Linked DNA regions of Cupriavidus necator. Each later gene encodes a partner of the first gene's protein in a complex. Links are inferred from orthologs where the notes say so. Each region holds a gene or a part of one and is shown in the gene's direction. Other genes may lie near its edges. The genes, in order: trxA and trxB.

What was found.
Region 2: the proteins of trxA (region 1) and trxB are in contact, whole or in part, in a crystal structure (PDB 1F6M), measured with the Escherichia coli proteins. The link is inferred for Cupriavidus necator from one-to-one orthologs.

What each region holds. Positions count from the first base shown.
Region 1 is NZ_CP066018.1:2,952,326-2,962,182, reverse strand. What follows is about bases 2,511-5,220. They hold trxA (thioredoxin TrxA), read left to right. Parts: upstream 2,511-3,557; coding sequence 3,558-3,884; downstream 3,885-5,220. Other genes in these bases: rho (transcription termination factor Rho), read left to right, coding at 4,064-5,220; I6H87_RS13865 (hypothetical protein), read right to left, coding at 2,842-3,114; I6H87_RS13870 (PD-(D/E)XK nuclease family protein), read right to left, coding at 2,511-2,703. In the rest of the region: more of I6H87_RS13870, read right to left, coding at 1-2,510; more of rho, read left to right, coding at 5,221-5,326; I6H87_RS13850 (M90 family metallopeptidase), read left to right, coding at 5,452-6,303; I6H87_RS13845 (type B 50S ribosomal protein L31), read left to right, coding at 6,505-6,765; I6H87_RS13840 (ArnT family glycosyltransferase), read left to right, coding at 7,012-8,799; I6H87_RS13835 (MATE family efflux transporter), read left to right, coding at 8,912-9,857. UniProt on the Escherichia coli protein: Participates in various redox reactions through the reversible oxidation of its active center dithiol to a disulfide and catalyzes dithiol-disulfide exchange reactions.
Region 2 is NZ_CP066018.1:693,222-703,314, forward strand. What follows is about bases 2,376-5,321. They hold trxB (thioredoxin-disulfide reductase), read left to right. Parts: upstream 2,376-3,338; coding sequence 3,339-4,304; downstream 4,305-5,321. Other genes in these bases: I6H87_RS03265 (DNA translocase FtsK), read right to left, coding at 2,376-3,104; I6H87_RS03275 (Smr/MutS family protein), read left to right, coding at 4,416-5,090; I6H87_RS03280 (trimeric intracellular cation channel family protein), read left to right, coding at 5,104-5,321. In the rest of the region: outer membrane lipoprotein chaperone LolA, read right to left, coding at 1-325; I6H87_RS03260 (hypothetical protein), read left to right, coding at 525-725; more of I6H87_RS03265, read right to left, coding at 765-2,375; more of I6H87_RS03280, read left to right, coding at 5,322-5,745; glnK (P-II family nitrogen regulator), read right to left, coding at 5,808-6,146; I6H87_RS03290 (NAD(+) synthase), read right to left, coding at 6,395-8,443; I6H87_RS03295 (GNAT family N-acetyltransferase), read left to right, coding at 8,623-9,876; I6H87_RS03300 (cytochrome b), read right to left, coding at 9,893-10,093.

The sequences.
Region 1 (9,857 bases):
GGCGGCTTCAAAATCGGGCAGGCCGACTTCGCGCTGCGCCGCCGCTGCGCCCTCGCGCGCGCCTTCGAGCGATACCCAGCTGCCCGCTGCCGCATCGGCGCGCAGCAGGCCGTAGAACGGCAGCTGGCAGTCTTCCCCGACCTCGGCCAGCTTGCGCTTGAGGCGGGTGGCGCTCTGCGTCTTGTAGTCGAGCACGGCATGCGCCCCGCCCGGGCCCTGGTCAAGCCGGTCGATGCGCCCGGTCAGGCGCAGCGGCTGGCCGTCGGGCATCGGCAGGTCGATGCCGGCGTCGAGCTCGCCGCCGCGCCAGAACCAGCCCTCGGCCTCGCGCGCGGATTGCCAGGCGACATACGACGGCATCACCTCGCGCCAGCGCCGGTAGTAGGCAATGGCATTGCCGTCCTCGGCCATCAGCGCGCCGAACACGGCTTCGGAAATCTCGGCCAGGCGGGCCAGGCGCCGGTCTTCCGCCAGCGTCTCGCCACGCTCGCGGCGCGCCTGCAGGTCCTTGTGGTAGCGCAGCAGCACGTGGTGCAGGTGTTCGCCGATCTCGCGTTTCTCCAGCTCGTCGCTGACTGTCTCCAACCCGGCCAGGCCCAGCATGCGGCCGGCGAAGAACTGGTAGGGGCAGCGGCGCAGCATGTTGTAGGCCTGCGCGCTCCAGCGCACCGGCACCAGCGCGGGCTCCGCCGCCGGCGCCGGCATGCCCTGCGGATCGGCAAAGGTCTCGTGCGCCTGTGCTGCGGCGGAGGCTTCGATGCTGACGCCCGCGCGCGCGCAGCACGCCGCCAGGCGCTCGATCCAGCCCGACACATGATGCGGCTCGCCGCGGCTGCCGTAGCGTTGCCAGGTCAGCACCACGTCGTCGTTGTTCAGCAGCACCTCGGCCAGGTCGCGCGCCTGTTGCGCAAAGCGGGCCTCGCGGTCTTCCAGGTCCAGCTCGCGCCGCATCTGGTTGGAGAAGAACATCAGCTCGGCGGCGCTGGACGGCAGTTGCGCGTCATCGCAGCCAACGATCACCACGCCCTCGAAGCGGCGCATGCGCGCGCCGTTCAGCGGCAGGATGGTGATGCGCGCCGGGCCGCTGGCCGAGGGCTCCTTGTAGGCGACCGATTCCAGCAGCGCCGACAGCATCGCGCGGAACTCGCCCTGCGACAGCGTGGCATGGCCGCCGGTCTCGTCCAGCGGCAACTCCTGCAGCCGCGCCAGCGCATCGAGCAGCTGGCTGCCGGCATCGTCCGCGGCCAGCGCTGCGCGCATGCCGAGGCCGTCGAGCATGCCGTCGAGCCGTTCCAGCCAGGTTGCCAGCGGATGCTGCGCGAGGCCGCGCGGCCAGCGCGCCGCCTCGTCGGCGAGCACGGCGATGAGCGCGTGCGCGGCGTGGCGCGGCGCTTCGGCGGCACCCTCGTCTTCCGTGGCAGCTTGCTGCGCCGCGGTCGGTGCGTGGCCGAACAGCTGGCGCAGGCGCGCCCAGCCGCCGGTGATGCCCTCGCGCCGCACCTGGCGCTCCAGCAGCGCGATGGCCGCGCCGCGCCCGGCAACCTCCGGCAGGCAGAACGGGCTCTTGAGCAGGTCCAGCAGCGCGGCGGTGTCGCCGTCGCGCACCAACAGGTCGAACCAGCGCATCAGCGCGGCGGCCGCGCGCGTGGTGGAAAGCTTCCAGCCGGTCTCGTCGCGCACCGGTGCGCCGGCGCGCGCCAGCAGGGCACGGGCGCGCCGCGCCACCACGCGGTCGTGCGCGACCAGCGCCACCTGGCGGCGGCCTTCATTGAGCCACTGCACCAGCTGCGCGGCTGCCGCGGCGGCTTCATCCTCGAAGCGCGCGCTGCCGACCACGCGGATCGACGGACGCTGCGGCGGCAGCGCAGGCATGGCCGGCGCGGGGGCGACGGCTTCGGCATCATCGACGATCCTTGCTTCCGGCCATAGCGCCAGCAGGGTCTGGTACCAGTCGGCATCGCTCCCGCCCTGCCCGGTCCAGTCATAGCCGACCTGCAGCACCGGCACCAGCTCGGCGGCATCGCGCAGGAACGCGGCTTCAAGCGGCGTGGGCGGGGTCGGGGCAATCCAGATCACCGGGCCGCGCAGCTGCTGCGACAGCTCGCGCAAGGCGCGGCGCCGCGCCGGCAGCGGATCGTCCGGGCCGGACAGCGCCTGCCAGAATGCCAGCACGATGCGCGCCTCTTCGCCGAGGAAGCGCTCGGACAGATGCGAATAGGTCCGTTCCAGCGCGCCCTGCAGCAGGCCGGCGCGATCGTCGCCGTCGATCTCGTCATCGTCGCGGATGGCGGCGTCTTCGAGCCAGCGCGCGTTAAGCTCGTCGCAGATCGACAGCAGCGTCTGCGACAGGCCCCATGCGGCGGTCTCGTTCTGGGCGCCGAAGGCGCGGCGCAGCCAATCCTGCCCGCGCACCGCCTGCTGCACGGCCAGCAGGCGTGCGGCCGGGCTGCGCACCGGGGCGCCCTCGGGCGGCAGGTCGAGCAGCCAGTGGCCCAGCGTCAGCACGCGCGGCAGCAGCCGCGGGCTGCCCGACGCGCGCGCGGCGGCGTCCAGTGCCTGGCGCACGCCCGGGATCTGCGCCGCGGTGGGCACGACCACGTGCGCGCCCGCCTCCGGCGCGCCGCAGCGGTCGAGGAAATACCAGGCAGCGGTGGCCGCCTGGTCGAGGAAATCAGGGCCAGGGCGGAAACGTAGCGACGTCATGGGCGCGTGGGGCGCAGCCCGGAATGGCTGCGCGAACTGCGTCGGTCGGCGAAAGCGTCAGGATGCAACGGAAACAATACGGGCGCCGCCGGCCTGGGCGGCTGGCGGCAAGTGTGATGCAGGGCAGGCGGAACCGGCTCAGTCCGAACCGCCTTCCAGCCGGGCGCGGATTTCGCGCGCGGTCTCGAGCAGGCCCTCATAGCCGGAGCGCGCATGCTCGGGCAGGTCCGGGTCGCCCACCAGGGTACCGAGGGTCTCGATGATGCTGTAGACCAGGCCGCGTGCGGCACCGCTGGCGATGCTGTTGGTCTCCACGGCGCTGCTGATATGGTCCAGCGCATCGCTCAGGTGGTCCACGTCCGGCGCCTGGCCGGGCTCGGGCTGCGAAGGCTTGCGGGGATCGGTGTTCATGTCGATGACCTAGTCAGTGGCGCAGGATGCAAGATTGGTCCGCTGGCGCCGCCTGCGGACCGCTTTCTATTCTACGCGCACGCCACACTCAATCGGCACCGCGCGGCGCGCACAAGTGCATTCTATGACACACCCTCCCGCACGCCGCAAGCGATTACCCGAATCTCTCGGCGCCATAGAAAATAAGCATTTCAATGAATCCTCCGATTGCAGCAGAATCATTTCCGTGCCGGCGCGCTTTCGAGTGTTTGCCAGGCCGGTCTTGAAAATCGGCAAACTGGTAACATATCGGCAGCACCGGGCGCGGCAGCGGCCCCCACAGCCTGTTTGCGGGCTGCGGAGGCAGCCCGACGGGTCCGCGCAATCTCGTGTAAGGTAACGGTTCGGCCCTCCGAAGTCTCCAGCCTTCAACATAAACAGAGCGAAACCAGAGGTTTTCCGCCATGAGCGAACAAATCAAGTATGTGAGCGACGCCTCCTTCGATGCTGACGTCCTCCAGTCCGACAAACCCGTCCTGCTCGACTTCTGGGCGGAATGGTGCGGCCCCTGCAAGATGATCGCGCCGATCCTGGACGAAGTCGCCAAGGACTATGGCGACAAGCTGCAGATCGCCAAGATCAATGTCGATGAAAACCAGCAGGTGCCGGCCAAGTTCGGCATCCGCGGCATCCCGACGCTGATCCTGTTCAAGAACGGCGCGGTCGCGGCCCAGAAGGTCGGCGCGCTGTCCAAGTCGCAACTGACCGCCTTCCTCGACGGCAACCTGTAAGCTGCGCGCCGGGACCTGACCCACGGTCCCGGTTTTGTCACGATCCGACGTGCGTGCGCCACATCCTGGCGGCCCGGTCGGATTGTGCTAAGATGCCACCAACAACTCCCCGAGCGTTCGCTCATTTCCCCCCTTCCCTTTAGGTCTCGCCCGTCCGGGCCCATCTGTACCCCTCGTCTATGCACCTGACAGAACTCAAATCGCTTCACGTGTCTGCGCTTCTCGAAATGGCGGCTACGCTCGAGATCGACAACGCACAACGGATGCGCAAACAGGAACTGATGTTTGCGATCCTGAAGAAGCGCGCCAAGATGGGCGAAACCATCTTTGGAGACGGCACGCTGGAGGTGCTGCCCGACGGCTTCGGCTTCCTGCGCTCGCCCGAAACCTCGTATCTGGCCAGCACGGATGACATCTACATCAGTCCGTCCCAGATCCGCCGCTTCAACCTGCACACCGGCGATTCGATCGAGGGTGAAGTGCGTACGCCCAAGGACGGCGAACGCTACTTTGCACTGGTCAAGGTGGACAAGGTCAACGGGCAGCCGCCCGAAGCGGTCAAGAACCGCATCATGTTCGAGAACCTGACGCCGCTGCACCCGAACCGGCCGCTCACGCTCGAACGCGATATCAAGGCTGAAGAGAACATCACCGGCCGCATCATCGACATGATCGCGCCGATCGGCCGCGGCCAGCGTGCGCTGCTGGTGGCGTCGCCCAAGTCCGGCAAGACCGTGATGCTGCAGCACATCGCCCACGCGATTGCCAACAACCATCCGGAAGCGGACCTGTTCGTGCTGCTGATCGACGAGCGCCCGGAAGAAGTGACCGAGATGATGCGTTCGGTGCGCGGCGAAGTGGTTGCGTCGACCTTCGACGAACCGGCCATCCGCCACGTTCAGGTTGCCGAAATGGTGATCGAGAAGGCCAAGCGCCTGGTCGAACTGAAGCGCGACGTCGTGATCCTGCTGGACTCGATCACCCGTCTGGCGCGTGCCTACAACACCGTGGTGCCGGCCTCGGGCAAAGTGCTGACCGGTGGTGTGGACGCCAACGCGCTGCAGCGCCCGAAGCGCTTCTTCGGTGCCGCGCGCAACCTGGAAGAAGGCGGTTCGCTGACCATCATCGCCACCGCGCTGATCGAAACCGGCAGCCGCATGGACGACGTGATCTATGAAGAGTTCAAGGGCACCGGCAATATGGAAGTGCACCTGGAACGCCGCCTGGCCGAGAAGCGCGTCTACCCGTCGATCAACCTGAACAAGTCGGGCACGCGCCGCGAAGAGTTGCTGATCAAGCCGGAAATCCTGCAGAAGATCTGGATCCTGCGCAAGTTCATCTCCGACATGGATGAAGTGCAGGCGATGGAATTCATCATGGACAAGATGAAGGCCACGAAGAACAACGCCGAGTTTTTCGATATGATGCGCAGAGGCGGCTGAGCCCTTGCTGCAGCGTCAACGCAGCATCGCCGCAAGGCGGACAGGAAGGCGTGCCACGGCACGCCTTTTTTGTTGCCCGACCTTTTTTGTTGCCGGACCATTTCACAGCGCACCGCGCTACGCCCATGCTCGGCAAACTGACCTCATTCCTGCGCACCCGCTCGCGGGCCCGCAAGCTGGAGCACTACGCCATCCCCGATGCGCTGTGGGCGCGCACGGTCGCCACGCTGCCGTTCGTGCAGCGCTACGGCAGCGAAGACCTGGCGGCGCTGCGCGAACTGGCCACGCTGTTCATCGCCGACAAGGAATACTCCACCGCGCACGACCTGCCGCTGGCCGACGACATGGTGGCCAGCGTTGCCGTGCAGGCCTGCGTGCCGATCCTGAAGCTGGGGCTGCCTTGGTACCGGGGCTGGCACGGCATCGTGCTCTACCCGGGCGAGTTCATCATCCGCCGGACCGTGCAGGACGAGATCGGCCTAGTGCACGGCGTGGTCGAGGAAGCCAGCGGCGAGGCCTGGGAGCACGGGCCGGTGATCCTGTCCTGGCCCGACGTGCACACCCCCGGGGCCGGCATCGACAGCGACCACGAACTGCCGGCCGATACCTACAACGTGGTCATCCACGAGTTCGCCCACAAGCTGGACATGCTCGACGGCGAGCCCGACGGCGTGCCGCCCTTCTCGCGCGTGCTGCACCCGGACATAGACGCGGAAGCCTGGGCCGAGACCTTCCTGACCGAGTACGACCGCTTTGCCGAGTCCTGGGAGGCACGCGACGAGGCCGACTGGGAGCACCCGGAGCGGCTGCCGCCGGCGCTGCGCATCATCGACCCATATGGGACCGAGGCGCCGAGCGAGTTCTTTGCCGTGACGTCAGAGGCATTTTTTGTCGAGCCGACCGGGCTGGCGCGGCACTGGCCGGTTGTATACCAGTCGCTGGCCGCCTTCTATCGCCAGGACCCGGCCTCCATGTGATGCTTTTGCCATATTCATGCACAACACTTTCTGTGCCGCTCGTGGCGCAGCCTCTTCCCCAAGTATTTGTTTTTCTGCCATAATCCCGGTTTGCCCGTTACCGGCAAGTGGTTCGTTCGTCGCCGCGCCATGCACGCTCTCGCCCTCGGCGGAGAACAGCGGATTGCAACGGACTGGCTACCCAACCAGAAAGGACTCATCATGAAAGAAGGCATTCACCCGAATTACCGCGAAGTCGTGTTCCAGGACATGTCCAGCGACTTCAGCTTCATCACCCGCTCGACCATCCAGACCAAGGACAAGATCGTGAAGGACGGCAAGGAATACCCGCTGGCCAAGATCGAAGTCTCGTCGGAATCGCACCCGTTCTACACCGGCACCCAGAAGATCATGGACACGGCCGGCCGCGTGGAAAAGTTCCGCCAGAAGTTCGGCAACAAGCTGGGCAAGGCTGCGAAGTAAATCGCTTTCAGCGAACCCCGCTTCGCAAGGCCCGCGGACAGATGCTCCGGGGCCTGTGCGAAACAGCAAAGAGGCAGCATCGGCTGCCTCTTTGCTTTTGTGCCGGACCACGACCGGTACCGCCGCATTCATTGGATTTACCCCACACCCCGTGAGGCTTCCACGCCATGCCACGGCCCGCGCGGCCGCCGCATGCGCGATACTGTGGCCTTCGCGCCATTGCGCCACGGCCCGACCTGAGCATCGATGCGTCAAGCCAATACCTCCCCCGTCCAGTTGACCGCTGCCGCGACCGGCGCCCTGCCGCGCGCGCTGCTGCTGGCGATCTGCATCATCTATGGCCTGGTCGGCCTGTTCGGCCGCGACCCGTGGAAGAACGAGGACGCCGCCGGCTTTGGCGTGATGTGGCAGCTGGCCACCGGCAACCTGCACGACTGGCTGATGCCGAATATCGTCGGCCGCCCGTACAGCGAGGACGGCCCGCTGGTGTTCTGGATCGGCGCGCTGATGATCCGCGGCTTCGGCAGCTGGCTGGGCGCGGCCGACGCCGCGCGGCTGGCCACGGCGCTGTTCTTCTTCGCGACCTGCGCCTGCATCTGGTACACCACCTACCTGCTGGGCCGGCGCGACGAGGTCCAGCCATTTGCCTATGCCTTCGGCGGCCAGCCCAACGCGCGCGATTACGGCCGCACGCTGGCCGACGGCGCGCTGCTGATCTTCCTGGCCTGCGTGGGCCTGGCCATGCGCGGGCACGAGACCACGCCGCAGGTCGGCCAGGTCGCCTTTATCGCACTGGCCCTGTACGGCATGGTGCGCAGCCTCGACAAGCCCATCCAGGGCAGCCTGGTCTATGGTGCCGCGCTGGGCGGACTGGCGCTGGCCAGCGGGCCCCTGCTGCCGCTGGCGCTGCTGGGTGGCAGCGCGGTCTGCGCACTGGTGTGCAAGCCGCTGCCGTGGCGGCGCCTGGCCGCCATCGGCATTCCGCTGGCGCTGCTGATGGTGTCGGCGTGGCTGGCGGCCGCCTACTTCGGCGCGGCCGACCGCGACGAGGCGGTGACCTTCATCCGCGAATGGTCGCGCTATGACCGCCGCAGCTACGGCTCGCCCAATGTGGCGACCTTCGGCTTCAACGTGCGCAACCTGTTCCTGTACACGTGGCCGGTCTGGCCGATCGCGGGCTGGGCCTGGATCGCGTGGACCGGCATGCGCCGCGCCCCCCATGTGGCGGCGCCGCTGGCGCTGCTGCTGCCGGTGCTGGTGCTGCTGTTCCTGCAGCGCAGTGCCGGCGACGTGCAGTTCATCCTGCTGCTGCCGCCGATGGCCGTGCTGGCCGCATTCGCGCTGCCCACGCTGGCGCGCGGCGTGATCAACGCGATCGACTGGTTCGCGCTGCTGTTCTTCACCATCTTCGGTGGCACGGTCTGGTTCATGTGGATCGCCAAGACCACCGGCTGGCCGCCGCGCATCGCACGCAACGTCTTCCGCCAGCTGCCCGGCTACCAGCATGAGTTCACCATTGCCGCGGTGGTGTTCGCGCTGGCGGCCACGGTCGCGTGGGTGCTGATCGTGCGCTGGCGGCTGTCGCGCGCGCCCAAGCAGATCTGGCGCCCGGTGGTGATTTCCGCCGCCGGCACCACCCTGATGTGGGTCATGGCAATGACGCTGTGGCTGCCCTCGATCAACTACGGCAAGACCTACCGCGACGTGGCCCAGGCCGCGGCGATGGCGCTGCCGCCTGCCTACCAGTGCGTCCAGCCGATCCGCATGGGCGATGCGCAGCTGGCGTCGTTCGCCTATTTCGGCCATATCCGCTTTGGCGGCCCCAACGACGGCTGCGACGTGCTGCTGCGCCATGACGCGGTCGACTATGGCGAGCCGGGCAATATCTCGCATTTCGAGTGGCGGCTGATCTGGGAAGGCCGCCGCCCCGCGGACCGCGACGAGCGCTTCCGCATGTACCGGCTGGTCGATACCGCGCGCGCCGTCCATCCGCGCCCCGACCTGCCGCGGCGCCGCCTGCCGCGCCAGCCCTGAGCCCTTTCCGGCGTCACCACCACCGCAGCGCCTGTCGCGCCATCGAACCATTCCGGCCGCAGGCGGCTGCGGGGCTGACCATCCAGCCCTGACCAAGCCTGCCGAGCCCTGAATGACCCTGCTCCAAGACCTTCGCCGTATCGCCAGCCTGGCCGGCCCGGTGCTGGCCGGCCAGCTTGCCGTTATCGCCTTTGGCGTCATCGATACCGTGATGGCCGGGCGCGCCTCGGCGACCGACCTGGCCGCCGTGGGCCTGGGCGGCTCGATCTACGTCACCATCTATATCAGCCTGATGGGCGTATTGCAGGCGCTGTCGCCCATCGCCGGGCAGCTCTATGGCGCCGGCCGCATCGAGGCGATCGGCGCCGAGGTCCGGCAGGCCGCATGGCTGGGCGCCGCACTGGCGATTCCGGGCGTGCTGCTGCTGGCCTTCCCGGCCCCGCTGCTCGCTTTCGCCAAGGCGCCGCCCGAACTGGTCGAGAAAGCCACCGCCTACCTGCATTTCGGTGCCTTCGGGCTGCCGGCGGCGCTGGCATTCCGCATCTACTCGGCGCTGAACAATGCGCTGTCGCGCCCGGTCATGGTGACGGTGCTGCAGATCGGCGGGCTGGCGCTGAAGGTGCCGCTCAATGCCTGGTTCATCCACGGCGGCCTGGGCGTGCCGGCGATGGGCGGCCCCGGCTGCGGCCTGGCCTCGACGCTGATCAGCTGGGCCTGGTGCATCGCCGGGCTGCTGATCCTGCGCTACGGCAGCGCCTATCACCCGCTGCGGATCTTCAGTATGTGGAGCTGGCCGGCTGCCGCCCCGCTGCGCGCGCTGCTGCGGCTGGGCGTGCCGATGGGCCTGACCTACCTGATCGAGATCACCTCGTTCACGCTGATGTCGATCTTCATCACGCGCCTGGGCACGGTCACGCTGGCCGGGCACCAGATCATCGCCAACCTGGGCGCGGTGGCCTACATGCTGCCGCTGTCGCTGGGGATTGCCACCTCGACGCTGGTGGCACAGCATCTCGGCGCGCGCGACCTGGCCGGCGCCAGCCGCCTTGCCTGGCGAG
Region 2 (10,093 bases), 2.3 Mb from region 1 along the record:
CGAGCTTGCGCTCGGTGACCTGGTTCAGGTCCTTGTCATAGATGTACAGGGTCTGGCCGTCGGCCTGCAGCAGCTGGTCGTAGGGCTTGGTATAGCGCCAGGTGAACTTGCCCGGGCGCGAGAACACAAAGGTGCCGCTGGAGGTGCCGGTCACCTTGCCGTTGGCGCCCTGCCCCTTGACCTGGCGCTGCGTGAATTCGCCGCGCGCGCTCTTCACGCCGGTGACAAAGCTCTGCAACTGGTCAGTGGCTGCGGCATGGGCCGGCGCCTGGATGGCAAACATCGCCAGCGCGGCGCAGGCCGACACGATGATGCGGTTGCGCATGGTTCGGGTCCTGGTAGTTATGGAGGGCGTCGCCGCGTGTGCTGCGCCCAACGCTGTAGGCCGCTGCACGGGCAACTTGTCTGTTTAGAGCAGGCGGCAGCCGGAGGATTCCACACGGCCCGCGCTCGCGGGTAACCGGATATTACGGCAGACACCGCGGGAACCGCGCCTGATCTGCGGCGATGTTGTCTTTTCCGTGATGACATGGCTGAATGAGACCACGCAAGACAAGGTCGACAAGGCCACCGCGCCGCTCGCCACCGGGATGACCGAGATGGACCGCCGCCTCACGGATCGCCTCGATGCGGCCGATGCGCGCATCGAGCGCCTGGAAGTGCGCTTCGACAAGCAATTTGAAACCATCAACACGAAGCTCGACGTGCTGCTCAAGCGCCGCTAGCACACATCACAGGCCGCATGGGAGGAGCGCTGGCAGCGCTCAGTCATCGTCACGCGCGGCCGCACCGCCACCCTGCGCCAGAATGTCACGATTGCCGTTGCCCGACATCGCCGACACCAGCCCTGCCTTCTCCATATCCTCCAGCAGCCGCGCGGCACGGTTGTAGCCGATGCGCAGGTGGCGCTGCACCAGCGAGATTGACGCGCGCCGGTTCTTCAGCACCACCTCGACCGCCTGGTCGTACAGCGGATCGGCCTCGCCGCCGCCGCCGCCAATGCCGGCACCGCCGCCAAACCCGTCGCCGCCGCCGGCGTCATCGGTCAGGCCGCCTTCGAGGATGCCCTCGATGTAGTTGGCTTCGCCGGATTCCTTGAGCTTTTCCACCACGCGGTGGACTTCCTCGTCCGAGACAAAGGCGCCGTGCACGCGCACCGGCAGGCCGGTGCCCGGCGCCAGGTAGAGCATGTCGCCCATGCCCAGCAGCGCTTCGGCGCCCTGCTGGTCGAGGATGGTGCGCGAGTCGATCTTGCTGCTGACCTGGAACGCGATCCGGGTCGGCACATTGGCCTTGATCAGGCCGGTGATCACGTCCACCGACGGACGCTGCGTGGCCAGCACCAGGTGCAGGCCGGCCGCGCGCGCCTTCTGCGCGATGCGGGCGATCAGCTCTTCCACCTTCTTGCCGACCACCATCATCAGGTCGGCCAGCTCGTCGATGACGATGACGATGGTGGGCAGCCGGTCCAGCGGCTCCGGGGCGTCCGGGGTCAGGCTGAACGGGTTGGGGATCTTTTCTTCGCGGGCCGCGGCCTCGTCGATCTTTTTGTTGTAGCCGGCCAGGTTGCGCACGCCCAGCTTGCTCATCAGCTTGTAGCGGCGCTCCATCTCGCCGACCGCCCAGTTCAGGGCATTGCCGGCCTGGCGCATGTCGGTCACCACCGGGCACAGCAGGTGCGGGATGCCCTCGTAGACGCTCATTTCGAGCATCTTCGGGTCGATCAGGATCAGGCGTACGCTTTCCGCCTTGGCCTTGTACAGCAGCGACAGGATCATCGCGTTGATGCCGACCGACTTGCCCGAGCCGGTGGTGCCGGCCACCATGCAGTGCGGCATGCGGGCCAGGTCGGCCACCATCGGCTTGCCGGCGATGTCCTTGCCCAGCGCCATGGTCAGGCTGGACGAACTCTCGTTGTAGACCTGCGAGCCGAGGATTTCCGACAGGCGCACGGTCTGGCGCTTCGGGTTGGGCAGCTCCAGCCCCATGTAGTTCTTGCCCGGGATGGTCTCGACCACGCGGATCGACACCAGCGACAGCGAGCGCGCCAGGTCGCGCGCCAGGTTCACCACCTGGCTGCCCTTGACGCCGGTGGCCGGCTCGATCTCATACCGCGTGATGACCGGGCCCGGGTAGGCCGCCACCACCTTGACCTCGACGCCGAAGTCCTTGAGCTTTTTTTCGATCAGGCGCGAGGTGAACTCCAGAGTCTCGGCGCTGACGGTTTCCTGGTGCGGCGGAATCGGGTCCAGCAGCGACAGCGGCGGCAGGTCCGAGTCCTGGATATCGGCAAACAGCGGCTGCTGCTTCTCACGCTCGACGCGCTCATGCTTGGGCACTGCCTGCGGGCGCACGATCTGCACCGGCGCCGCCTCTTCGATGCGCACGCGCTGCACCTCGACGGTTTCTTTGCGCTCGGTCTTGGCGGCCTCGCCGATGATGCGGTCCTGCTTGCTCTCGCGGCGGGCCTTGAAGCCCAGGAACAGGGTCTCGACAAAGCCGCCGACGTGCTCGGCCACGGTCAGCCAGGAGAAATGGAAGAACAGCGACAGCCCGATCGCCAGCAGCAGCAACAACAGCAGGGTCGCGCCGGTGAAACCCAGCGCCACCTGCAGCCAGCCGCCCAGCAGATCGCCCAGCACCCCGCCCGGCGCGCGCGGCAGCGCGGCGCGCAACGGGTACATGCGGATCGCCTCCAGGCCCATGCTGGAGAACAGGGTCAGACCAAAGCCGATCCAGCTGACGGTCACGCCCTGGCGGTGCAGGCCGGGGTCCGCGCGCTCGGGCAGCTCGGCGGTCAGCGTGCGCCAGCCGCGCCAGCAGCGGCGCACCAGCAGCACCGCCAGCCAGTAGGCGGAAAAGCCGAAGATGAAGAACAGCACGTCGGCCACCCAGGCGCCGACGCGCCCGCCCAGGTTGTGGATATCGGCCACCTGGTTGGCATGCGACCAGCCGGGATCGGTCTTGCTGTAGCTGGCCAGCACGCACAGGAAACCCAGCGTGACGGCCAGCAGCAGGAACCAGCGGACCTCTCCCAGCAGTTTGCCGATGCGGGATGGCAAGGCTGAGGGATCGGTGCGGGTGGTCGTGGTAGCTCGGGCCATGCCTGGTTAAGACTCGCGTGTAAGGTGATTCCGGATGCGTTTCGGGCCGATGCCGGCAGCGGTCAGTGGTTGCTCACCAGGTGACTGACGGTCATCGTGGCGGCCATTTTAACGTGGCCCGAGACTATCGCACTCATTGGAATTTGCAACAGTGAGCAAATGCGGCTCCTCTTATAATGTCGCTTTCGAGCAATGCCGGTGGGCAGCATGCCGCACCGGCCACAGGAACGCATCATGGCAAAACACGCAAAAGTGCTGATTCTCGGTTCTGGTCCCGCCGGCTATACCGCCGCGGTCTACGCGGCCCGCGCCAACCTGGAACCGGTGCTGATCACCGGCCTGGCACAGGGCGGCCAGCTGATGACCACCACGGACGTCGAGAACTGGCCGGGCGATGCCAAGGGCGTCCAGGGTCCTGAACTGATGCAGCGCCTGCTGGCGCACGCCGAGGAATTCAAGACCGAAATCATCTTCGATCACATCCACACCGCCAAGCTGGTGGACGACAACGGCCAGCCGGCCCGCCCCTTCCGCCTGATCGGCGACGCCGGTGAATATACGTGCGACGCGCTGATCATCGCCACCGGCGCCTCGGCGCAGTACCTGGGCCTGCCGTCCGAAGAGTCCTTCATGGGCCGCGGCGTGTCGGCCTGCGCCACCTGCGACGGCTTCTTCTACAAGAACCAGGAAGTGGCCGTGGTCGGTGGCGGCAACACCGCCGTGGAAGAGGCGCTGTACCTGTCGCATATCGCCAGCAAGGTCACCGTGATCCACCGCCGCGACAGCTTCCGCGCCGAGCCTATCCTGGTCGACCGCCTGCTGCAGCGTGAAAAGGAAGGCCGCGTGGTGATCCGCTACGACAGCGTGCTGGACGAGGTGCTGGGCGATGAATCCGGCGTGACCGGCATCCGCGTGCGCGGCACCAAGACCGGCCAGGCCGAGGACCTGAAGCTGGCGGGCGTGTTCATCGCCATCGGCCACAAGCCCAACACCGACCTGTTCGAAGGCCAGCTGGCCATGGAAAACGGCTACCTGGTGACCAAGTCGGGCCTGCAGGGCGACGCCACCGCCACCAGCGTGCCGGGCGTGTTTGCCGCCGGCGACGTGCAGGACCATGTCTACCGCCAGGCCATCACCAGCGCCGGCACGGGCTGCATGGCCGCGCTGGACGCCCAGCGCTTTGTTGAAGCCCTGAAGTAAGCACGCCCCTCCGCCGGCCGGGCCGCCACGGCCCGCCGGCGCGTCCCCTGCGGCATCTCCTGCCGCCCCGCCAGTCGATATAATCTGCGCCGAGCCCCCGGAGATTTTTCAATGACGCACGGCGCCAGCAAACCCGACCGACCGCCCCAACGTTTCGGCCTGAACGACCTTGCCAGGCTGCGCGACACCCTCAAGGCCGATACCGAGCGCCGCGAAGCCGAGCGCGTGGCCGCCGAGCAGGCCGCCCGGCGCGCCCGTGAAGAGGCCGACGTCTTCCGCACCAGCGTGGGCCAGGTCAGCCAGCTGCGCGACCGCAACCGCGCCCCCCTGCCCGCCAGCAAGCCCGCCCCGGTGCCGGTGCAGTCGCGCCGCAACGACGAAGCCGTGCTGGCGGCCTCGCTGTCCGATGATTTCGACGTGGAAAGCCTGCTGGAAACCGACGAGACCCTGTCGTTCCGCCGGCCCGGCATCGGCATGGACGTGATCCGCAAGCTGCGCCGCGGCGAATGGGTGGCGCAGGACAAGGTCGACCTGCACGGCCTGCGCAGCGACGAGGCGCGCGAGGCGCTGGCCGAGTTCCTGCGCCGCTCGGTGCGCAACGGCGTGCGCTGCGTGCGCGTGATCCACGGCAAGGGCCTGGGCTCGCCCGACAAGCTGCCAGTGCTCAAGGGCAAGGTGCGCAGCTGGCTGGTGCAGAAGGAGGAAGTGCTCGCCTTCGTGCAGGCGCGCGAGGCCGAAGGCGGCGCCGGCGCGCTGATGGTGCTGCTGCGCCAGCCGCGCACCTGACGCATCGCCACGGATGCACGTTCCGCTTGAATTGCTGATGGGGCGGCTGCCCCTGATCCTCCACATCATGGAGGTGATCGGCGTGCTCGCCTTCGCGGTCTCGGGCGTGGTCGACGCGCGCAAGCAGCGCCTGGACGTGGTCGGCACCTTCGTGGTGGCCTTTGCCACCGCCTTTGGCGGCGGCACCGTGCGCGACGTGCTGCTGGACCGGCGCCCGTTCTACTGGGTCGACCACGAAGGCTACGTGCTGCTGATCTTCGTGATGTCGTTCGGCGCCTCGTTCGTGCTGCGCGTGGTCAGCCGCGTGGCCTCGGACCGGGCCATGATCGTGGCCGACGCGATCGGGCTGGGGCTGTTCTCGGTGACCGGCGCCTCGCTGGCGCTGGTGGCGCAGATGACGCCCACCGTGGCGGTGATGATGGGCATCATCTCGGCCGTGTTCGGCGGCGTGGTGCGGGACGTGCTGTGCAACGAGGTGCCGATGATCCTGCGCGACCGCTCGCCCTACGCCACCTGCTCCTTTGTCGGCTGCTGGATCTATGTCGGCATGACCTGGCTGGCGGTGCAGCAGGAAGCGGCGCTGCTGACCGGGGCAGTGGCGATCATCGCCATGCGGCTGGTGTCGGTGCGCTACGGGTGGAAGCTGCCCAGCTGAACCGCACCCACCAATGAAAACGCCGCCCTGCAAGGCGGCGTTTCTCTATCCTGGCCCGAGGCTCAGACCGCGGCTTCGTCCTGCTCGCCGGTGCGGATGCGGATCACACGCTCGATCTCGGTGACGAAGATCTTGCCGTCGCCGATCTTGCCGGTGTGGGCGGCCTTGACGATGGCGTCCAGCACGGTGTCCAGCTGGTTCTCGGCCACCACCACTTCGATCTTGATCTTGGGCAGGAAGTCGACCACGTACTCGGCGCCACGGTAGAGCTCGGTATGCCCTTTCTGGCGGCCAAATCCCTTCACTTCGGTCACCGTCAGACCGGTCACGCCGACGTCGGCCAGGGCTTCACGCACCTCGTCGAGCTTGAACGGTTTGATGATGGCGGTAATCTGCTTCATGACTGGCCCCTGTTTATCGTTTGTTCACGCGCCTGGCGGCGCATCGCCGCGGTCGCGGCGCTCTCCGGGTGGCATTTTACCAGCCCTTGGCCGCTTGCATTTCCGCCTGCCCCACAGCCAGCGCGGCCGCAGCGTTGGCTAGCGCGCATCCGGGCAGGCCCCGGCCCTGTGGATAAACCTGTGGACAGCCACTGGAGAAACTGTGCACAAGCCGCCACCCAAGAGCCGGAGCTCGACCGGCGCTGCGCTCAGTCCGGCACCTTCTCCAGGTCCGCCAACCACACCACCGACTCTGAATCGCTCGGCGCGCGCCAGTCACCGCGCGGCGACAGCGATCCGCCCGAGCCCACCTTGGGCGCGTTCGGGATGCATGAGCGCTTGAACTGGCTGGTGCGGAAGAAACGGTCCAGGAAGATCGCCAGGTTGCGCTTGATCTCCGGCAGCCCGTACTGATTGCGTACCACATGCGGGCCGTTGGGCCAGACGCCGCGCTCGCGGTCGCCCCAGGCATGCAGCGCCAGGAAGGCGATCTTGGACGGCGTGAAGCCGAAACGCAGCGTGTAGTAGAGGTTGAAGTCCTGCAGCTCATACGGGCCGATGGTGCTCTCGGTCTTCTGCTCGGGGCCGTGGTTGCTGTCGCCCGGGACCAGCTCGGGGCTGATGTCGGTGTCGAGCACGGCCAGCAGCACGTCGGAACCGCCCTCGCCCACCTGCCCGGTCTCGGCCACCCAGCGCACCAGGTGCGAGATCAGCGTCTTGGGCACGCTGGCATTGACGTTGTAGTGCGACATGTGGTCGCCCACGCCATAGGTGCACCAGCCCAGCGCCAGTTCGCTCAGGTCGCCGGTGCCGATCACGATGGCGTGGTGGAAATTGGCCAGCCGGAACAGGTGGTTGGTACGCTCGCCGGCCTGCACGTTCTCGAAGGTCACGTCGTAGACCTTCTCGCCGGCGGCGTATGGGTGGCCCAGGTCCTTCAGCATGGCCAGGCACGACGGCCGGATATCGATCTCGGTCGCGGTGCAGCCCACCACCTGCATCAGCTGGCGCGCCTGCAGCAGCGTGCGGTCGCTGGTGGCGAAGCCCGGCATGGTGAAGGCCAGGATATTGGCGCGCGGCAGGCCCAGGCGGTCCATCGCCTTGGCGCAGACCAGCAGCGCGTGGGTGGAATCCAGCCCGCCCGACACGCCGATCACCACCTTGCTGATCTTGCTGGCCGACAGGCGCTGCACCAGCGCCTGCACCTGGATGTTGTAGACCTCCATGCAGCGTTCGTCGCGCTGGCGCGGATCGGCCGGCACGTACGGGAAGCGCGCCACGTTGCGCGCCAGCGGCAGCGACTTTTCCAGGGTCAGGTCGAGCGGGAAGCGCACCACGCGGAACTTGTCCACTTCTGCCTTGTGCCGGCGCACCGAGTGGCCGAAGGTGACCTGGTGCATGCGCTCGCGCGACAGCCGCTCGACGTCGATATCAGCGCAGAGCAGGTGCGAGGTATCGGCAAAGCGCTCGGATTCGGCCAGCAGCTCGCCGTTCTCGCAGATCAGCGCCTGGCCGTCCCAGGCCAGGTCGGTGGAAGACTCGCCCTTGCCGGCCGAGGTGTACAGGTAGGCCGCCAGGCATCGTGCCGACTGCTGCGAGACCAGCTGGTGCCGGTACCCGGCCTTGCCGACCACGATATTCGAGGCCGACAGGTTGACCAGCACCGTGGCCCCGGCCAGCGCCGCGAACGACGACGGCGGGATCGGCACCCAGACGTCTTCGCAGATTTCTGCGTGGAAGCGGAAGTCGGGGATGTCTTCGACATCGAACAGCAGCCCGGCGCCGAACGGCACGTCCTGGCCCAGCAGCCGGATCGACTCGACCGCGGCGTTGTCGGCGGCGCTGAACTGGCGCGCCTCGTAGAACTCCCAGTAGTTCGGCAGGTAGGACTTGGGCACCACGCCCTGGATACGCCCGCGCGCGACCACCACGGCGCAGTTGAACAACTGGTGCTCGACCCGCAGCGGCATGCCGACGATCAGCGCCGCCGGCAGCTTGCGCGAGGCCTCGACGATGGTGGCCAGCGCCGCCTCGCAGGCGTCCAGCAGCGCGCGCTGGTGGAACAGGTCGTCGCAGGTGTAGGCGGAGATGCCCAGCTCCGGGAACGCAACCAGCACGGCGCCCTTCTGGGCCGCCTGCGCCGCCAGGGCAATGGTCTCGGCGGCGTTGAAGGCCGGGTCGGCCACCCGGCAGACGGGCACGCCCACCGCGACACGCGCAAAGCCGTGGGAATACAGGTTGAAAAACGGGTTCTTCATATCGGGCCTTGGTTATCGAACCATGCGGACCATGCCGCCGCCTGAAGCATCCCGGGATGCCTCGGCAAGCACTGGTGACGAGGATGCTCCATTTTACGACGCCCGCCCCTGCCGTGCGGCGCAGCAACGGCGCATCGTTTCCGGTAGACTCGATCGATCCACAGACGGGAACTGGTGCAATGCAGTCTGAATCATGCGTGCCCGGCGAGGGCAAGGACCAGCGCCAGCCGGCACGGCACAAGCGCAAGTCGGCAGGCGACCCTGCGCAGGAATACCGTACCGAAATCATCTCCGACCTGGGCGAGATCGATGCCGCCGCCTGGGACGCCCTGGTGGCGCACCACGCCGACGCCACGCCGTTCCTGAAGCATGCCTTCCTGCACGCCCTGCACACCAGCGGCAGCGCCTGCGCCGAGACCGGGTGGAACCCGCGCTACCTGACGTTGTGGGCGCCGGCCAAGGACGGCCGCCCGGAACGGCTGGCCGCGGCCATGCCGCTTTACGCCAAGGCGCATTCCTATGGCGAATATGTCTTCGACTGGGCCTGGGCCGACGCCTATGCCCGCAACGGGCTCGAGTACTACCCCAAATGGCTGGCGGCAATTCCCTTCACGCCGGTGCGCGGCGCGCGGCTGCTGGCCGAAGACGCCCATGCGCGCCGCCTGCTGCTGCAGATGGCGCTGGCGCTGGCCGCCGAAAGCCAGATGTCGTCGCTGCACATCCTGTTCCCCGACGAGGCCGAGGCCGCGCTGATGCAGCAGGCCGGCATGCTGATGCGGCACGGCGTGCAGTTCCACTGGACCAATGACGGCTATGGCAGCTTTGACGACTTCCTGGCCACGCTGTCGCAGAAAAAGCGCAAGAACATCCGCGCCGAGCGCCGCCAGGTCGCGCAGGCCGGCATCGGCTTCCGGCGCCTGCGTGGCGCGCAGATCGACGACGATGCGTGGAAGTTCTTCAACCGGTGCTATCGCCAGACTTACCGCGAGCACCATTCCACGCCCTACCTGAACCTGGACTTCTTCCGGCGCATCGGCGCCGCCATGCCGCAGCACCTGCTGCTGGTGATCGCCGAGCGCGAGGGCCAGCCTATCGCCAGCTCGCTGCTGGTCTATGACGATACGCCCGAAGTCAGCACGCTCTACGGGCGCTACTGGGGCGCACTGGAGTACCACGCCTGCCTGCACTTCGAAACCGCGTACTACCAGCCGCTGGAATTCTGCATCGAGCAAGGCATACGCACCTTCGAAGGCGGCGCCCAGGGCGAACACAAGATGGCGCGCGGCTTCCTGCCGGTGGCGACGCGCTCGGCCCACTGGCTGGCGCATCCCGCTTTTGCCGATGCCGTCGAGCGCTTCCTTGAGCGCGAGCGCCAGGGCATCGACGCCTACCTGGACGAACTGAGCGAACGCAACCCGTTCGCCCGCGCCTGAACACGCAAGCCGGCGCTCAGCGCCACATCCGCCGCAGCGTGTTGTCGCCCAGCATGTAGTGGTGGAACAGCGACGCCATCGCGTGCAGGCCGATCACCAGGTAGAAGGCGGTGCCCAGGGTCTCGTGGACCTCCTTGACGGTGTCCTTCAGCGCCGGGTCGGCCGCCACCATCGCCGGCACTTCCAGCCCCAGCGAAGGCAACGCCAGCAGGTGGCC